2 linked regions of the Methylosinus trichosporium OB3b genome follow. The protein of the gene in region 1 interacts with the protein of each later gene in a pairwise test. Links are inferred from orthologs where the notes say so. Each region holds a gene or a part of one and is shown on either strand. Other genes may lie near its edges.

Region 1 (2,828 bases):
ATCATCTGATCCGTCGGCATCTTCTTATATTTGCGCATCATCTCACGGATTCGGTCGAGCACGACGACGGTCTCGTTCAGCGAATAGCCGACGATGGTCAGGATCGCCGCGATCGAGGTCGTGTTGAACTCGAGCTGGGTGATCGAGAAGAAGCCGACCGTGAGCAGAAGATCGTGCATCGTCGCGATGACGGCGCCGATAGCGAACTGCCATTCGAAGCGGAACCAGAGATAGGTGAGCACGGCGACGATCGATAGAACGACGCCGAGCGTGCCCGATTGCACCAATTCGCCGGAGACGCGCGGGCCGACCACCTCGACGCGGCGCAGATCATAGTCGCCGCCGACGGCGCTGCGCACCTTCTCCACCGCGGCCTGCTGCGCGGCGTCGCCGCCGTCCTGCAGGCCGAAGCGCAAGGTCGCGTCCGCCTCATTGCCGAAGGCCTGCACCTCGACGTCGCCGAGCGCCAGCGTCTCGACCGTCTTGCGCAGCGTGGCCATCTCGGCGTGGCCGGATTTGGCGCGCACCTCGATCACCGTGCCGCCGGCGAAGTCGATGCCGAAATTCATGCCGTGAAGGATGAACAGCAGCACCGATGCGATCGAGAGGACCGCCGAGAAGGGATAGCTCACGCGGCGGAACCGCATGAACGGGAATTTGGTGTTCTCCGGGGCGAGACGCAGGAGCTTCATCTGTTTCACACCCTCAGATCGGCAGGCGCGTCGGACGCGCGAAGTGATACCAGGCCGCGATCATCATGCGCGTCATCGTCACGGCGGTGACGATGGTCGTCAGAATGCCGAGCGCCAGCGACACGGCGAAGCCGCGCACCGGGCCGGAGCCGAGGAAATACAGGATCGCCGCGGCGACGAACATGGTGACATTGGAGTCGACGATCGTCGCGAAGGCGCGGTTGAAGCCGGCGTCGAGCGAGGCGAGGATCGAGCGTCCGCCATGCTGCTCCTCGCGGATGCGCTCATAGATCAGCACGTTCGAATCGACCGCCATGCCGATCGTCAGCACGATCCCGGCTATGCCGGGCAGTGTCAGCGTGGAGCCGGTGAGCACGAGGCCGGCGAAGATGAAGGCGATATGGACGAACAGCGCCAGATTGGCGAAGATTCCGAACACGCCATAGGTGATCAGCATATAGACGACGACGAGGCCGGCGCCGACATAGGCGGCGCGCTTGCCGGCGTCGATCGAATCCTGGCCGAGGCCGGGACCGACCGTGCGCTCCTCGACGATGTCGAGCTTGGCGGGCAGGGCGCCGGCGCGCAGCAGGATCGAGAGGTTGTTGGCCTGCTCGACCGTGAAATGGCCGGAGATTTGTCCCGAGCCGCCGGTGATCGGCGTCAGGATGCGCGGCGCCGAGATCACCTTGTTGTCGAGCACGATGGCGAAGAGGCGGCCGACATTCTTCGAGGTCACGTCGCCGAACTTCTGCGCGCCGCGAATGTTGAAGCGGAAGTTGACGACCGGCTCGCCATTGCGCTGGTCGAAGCCGGGCTGGGCGTCGGTCAGATCCTCGCCCTGCACCATCACCTGCTTCTCGATGCCGATCTTGCCCTGCTGCTCGGTCTGCTCGAGCTCCTCGGTCTCCGAAGGGCTCGCGCCGGGCTCGGCGACGAGGCGGAATTCGAGCTTGGCCGTCTGGCCGAGGATGGTCTTCAGCTGCTCGGGGTCCTGCAGTCCGGGCACCTGCACGATGATTCGGTCGTCGCCCTGGCGCTGAATGCTCGGCTCTCTGGTGCCGAGCGCGTCGACGCGGCGGCGGATGACCTCGATCGACTGGTCGACCGCGCGTCGCACCTTGTCGGTGACGCCGACCTCGGTGACGACGATCTGAATGAGTCCGTCCTCGCCCTCGCGCACTTCGAGCGGCGGCGCGCCGCCCATCCGCGCCGCGCCGAAGCCCTGCGCCAGCTGGCGCAGCTTGGGCATCGCCTTGGCGCGGTCGGCGGCGTCCGGAACGCGCAGCTGCACGCCGCGCGCCTGCGCGCCGATGCCGCCGGTGATGGCGATTTTTTCCTCGCGCAGGATGCGGCGCACGTCGTCGCGCAGATTGGTCACCTGTGTGTGCAGCACGGAGGCCTTGTCGACCTCCAGCATCACATAGGAGCCGCCCTGCAGATCGAGGCCGAGCACGATGGTGCGCGGCTGCGCCCATTCGGGCAGCGCCTTGGAGATCGCCTGCAGGCTCGCCGGCGAGACGAGGCTCGGAACGACGACGAAAATAGCGGAGAGCGTCAGCGCCAGAACGGCGATGATCTTCCATTTGGAGAAGCGCAGCATCGAGCATCCGTTCGATGAAAATGCCGCGCGCGCCGGCCGATCCGGCGCGATTGCGGCGAGCGATTATCGCCGTTGCGTCAGCGCGCGGCGGCTTGATCCTTTACCGGCTCGCCCTTGGCGCGCACGTCGGAGATCGCCTGGCGGACTATGCGCACGCGCACATTCTGCGCGATCTCGACCTCCACCTCGGCGTCGTCGATCGTCTTGGTGACCTTGCCGACGAGGCCGCCGGTGGTGACGACGGTGTCGCCGCGGCGCACGTTCTTCAGCGCTTCCTTCTGCTCCTTGGCGCGGCGGTTCTGCGGCCGCAGCACGATGAAGTAGACGATGAGCGTGATGAACAGCAGCGGTACGAATTGCATCATCGAATCGGGAGCGGGCGGGGGCGGCGCTGCGGCGTCCGGAGCGCTCTGCACCGAGGCGGTCGGCGGAACGGGCGGGGCGGCCGGGGCGGGGGCTGCAGGAGCGGGGGGAGCCGGGGGCGCGGGAGGCGTCGGAGAGGCGGGCGCCGGATCGGTCTCGGCTTGAGCGGT
Region 2 (3,109 bases), 2.7 Mb from region 1 along the record:
TGGCGTCAGTCGGCGGCGCTCCGCCCGGGCGTGAGCACGATGCGGGCGCGTCCGCGCCGGCTCTTGGCCACCGTCACCCGCCCGCGCGCGTCGCCCGCGCGCATTTCGCTGGTCTCTGCATAAGGCAGGGCCTTGTGGCCGGCGGCGACGGGGCCGAAGGCGGCGAGGCAATGATTATAGGCGTCCGCGGCCTGTATCTGCTCGCAATCGGCGATCGAACGAGGGCCGGCCATGGCCGGAACGGTGACGAGGGTCGCCGCCGCGGCGACCCGAATCATGCGCTGCATGTTCATCCTCTCAATCGTGCTCCCGCTTTCTTGCCTGCGTCTGTGACGATTTTGTGGGCGAGCGCCTCGATCTCGCCATCCGTCAAAGTCTTGTCGCGCGGTTGCAGCGTCACCGCGACGCCGACCGATTTCTGGCCCTCGGGCACGCCCGCCCCCTCATAGACGTCGAACACCGTCACATCGGCGATGAGCGTGCGATCGGCGTTCTGCACCGCCTTGACCAATTCGCCCGCCGGCGCGGCGCGGTCCATGAGGAAAGCGAAATCGCGCGAGAGCGGCTGGAGATCGGAGAGCTCGAGTTTGGGTTTCGCCTTGGTGGGTTTCGCCTTGGGCGCAGGCAGCGCGTCGAGGATGATCTCGAAGACGGCGATGGGACCTTCGACGTCGAGCTGCTGCAGCAGTCGCGGATGCAATTCGCCGAAATGGCCGATGATCGCCTTGGGGCCGAATTGCAGCGTGCCCGACCGGCCCGGATGGTACCAGGAGGGCGCGCCGGCGACGATCTGCAGGCCGCCGGTGGCGACGCCGAGCGATTGCAGCAGCGCGAGCGCGTCGGCCTTCACATCGAACACGCCGGCCGTGCGCTCCTTCCCCGCCCAATGGCGACCGGAGCCGGTCGGCAGAGCGAGGCCGCGGCGCAGGCCGGTCGCGGCGATCTTCTGGCCCTTCTCGTCCTCGCTGAGGAAAATCTGGCCGACCTCGAACAGCGCCACTTCGGCGAAGCCGCGCGCGGCGTTGCGGCCGGCGGCGGCGATGAGGCCGGGCAAGAGGCTCGGCCGCATGTCGGAGAGCTCCGCCGCGATCGGATTGGCGAGCGCCAGCGCCGCGCCGCCGCCGCCGAACGCCTCGGCCTGCTCCTTCGGCACGAAGGACCAGGTGACCGCCTCGACGAGGCCGCGCGCCGCGAGCGCGCGCCGCGCGAAACGCGTGCGCTTCTGCAGCAAGGTGAGAACGGCCTCCGTCACGCCGGCGCAGCGTGGCAGAGGCGCGGCGGCGATATTGTCGAAGCCGACGATGCGCGCGACCTCCTCGACGAGATCGGCCTTGCCTTCGATGTCCGGGCGCCAGCTCGGGACGGTGACGAGCGCGTCGTCGTCGCCCGCTTCGACCGCAAAGCCGAGGCGCGTCAAAATAGCGGCGGAATCGGCGCGCGAGACATCGAGGCCAGTGAGCCGCTTGGTCTCGCCAAAGGGAAAGCGCAGCTGGCGCGGCGGCGTTTCCGCCGAGCCGGCGACCACGATGTCGGAGGCTTCGCCGCCGCAGAATTCGAGCACCAGCTTCGTCGCCAGCTCGAGGCCGGGCAGAGCGAAAGCCGGGTCGACGCCGCGCTCGAACCGATAGCGCGCATCGGTGGAGATGCCGAGCTTGCGGCCGGCATGGGCGATATTGGTCGGATCCCACAGAGCCGTCTCGATGAGGACGTCGGTCGTCGCCTCCGAGCAGCCCGAATGCTCGCCTCCCATGACGCCGGCGAGAGATTCGGGGCCATTGTCGTCGGCGATGACGACCATGTCGGCGTCGAGAGCATAGGTCTTGCCATCCAGCGCGAGCAATTCCTCGCCGGCGCGCGCGCGGCGCACGACGAGATCGCCGGCCACCTTCCCAGCGTCGAACACATGCAACGGACGCGCGCGGTCGAAGGTCAGATAATTGGTGACGTCGACGAGCGCATTGATCGGGCGAAGGCCGATGGCGCGCAGACGATCCTGCAGCCAGGCGGGGCTCTGCCCATTGTTCACGCCGCGCACGAGGCGCAGCGCGAACAGCGGAGCGAGATGCGTGTCCGCATCGGCGAAGTCGAGCGTCACGCGCTGCGGCATGGCGAAGCGGCCCTCGATCGTCTCGATCGGCAACGTCTTCAGCGTGCCGAGGCCGGCCGCGGCGAGGTCGCGGGCAATGCCGAAAATGCCGGCGGCGTCGGGCCGGTTCGGCGTGAGATTGATCTCGATCACCGGATCGTCGAGCCCCGCCCATTTGGCGTAAGGCGCGCCGACGGGCGCGTCCTGCGGCAGCTCGATGATGCCGTCATGATCGTTCGACAATTCGAGCTCGGCCGCCGAGCACAGCATGCCGAGCGATTCGACGCCGCGGATGACGCCCTTGCCGAGCGTGATCTTTTTACCGGGAATATAGGTCCCCGGCGCGGAGAACACGCTTCTCAATCCCGTGCGCGCATTGGGCGCGCCGCAGACGACCTGCACCGGCGCGCCGGCGCCCGCATCGACCATGCAGACGCGCAGCCGATCGGCGTTGGGATGGGGCTTCGCCTCGAGCACATGCGCGATGACGAAGTCCTTCAGCTGCGCGGCGGGATCATGCACATGCTCGACCTCGAGGCCGATGCGCGTCAGAGTTTCGACCACCTCGTCGAGCGTCGCGCTCGTCTCGAGATGGTCCTTGAGCCAGGAGAGTGTGAGTTTCATTGATCGAGCTTTCGAAGCTTTTTGTTCATTGCAGGAAGCCCGGCGCCTTCGGGCCGTGCGACATGCTGGCGCGTCGATCGACGCGCTTTCGAGAGCGACTTCACGGCATACGGTTCTTGAACAGCAGATGCACGGACAAGGTTGGGCGTTCGGCCGGCTCCAGGCCTTTCAGCCGTTCGACGGCGCTCTTGGCCGCCTCCATCAGCTCCAGGCATTCTTCGCGCCGCAGCAAATCTCGCCTTGGAGGCATGTAGTCCGCCTTGTGTCGCGCGCTTTGAAGAGCGACGACATAATCTCCGATCGTCTTTCAGTGGCGAGCGTTCGAAGGCGCTTTTCAGCGGACCATGGTCCAACGCGCGGTAGACGCGTTCGTAATCTCGTGACGATCTTCCGTTCTTG

Evidence for each region. The genes of interacting proteins can lie anywhere in the genome.
Region 2: the proteins of secD (region 1) and pheT interact in binary tests that used the Escherichia coli proteins (3 or more experiments, as listed by UniProt). The link is inferred for Methylosinus trichosporium OB3b from one-to-one orthologs.

Annotation. Positions count from the first base shown.
Region 1 is NZ_CP023737.1:639,691-642,518, reverse strand. It holds secD (protein translocase subunit SecD), read right to left. Parts: upstream 2,296-2,828; coding sequence 706-2,295; downstream 1-705. Other genes in the region: yajC (preprotein translocase subunit YajC), read right to left, coding at 2,373-2,828; secF (protein translocase subunit SecF), read right to left, coding at 1-692. UniProt on the Escherichia coli protein: Part of the Sec protein translocase complex. Interacts with the SecYEG preprotein conducting channel. SecDF uses the proton motive force (PMF) to complete protein translocation after the ATP-dependent function of SecA.
Region 2 is NZ_CP023737.1:3,292,894-3,296,002, forward strand. It holds pheT (phenylalanine--tRNA ligase subunit beta), read right to left. Parts: upstream 2,711-3,109; coding sequence 290-2,710; downstream 1-289. Other genes in the region: CQW49_RS15780 (hypothetical protein), read right to left, coding at 6-287; CQW49_RS25165 (hypothetical protein), read right to left, coding at 2,811-2,960.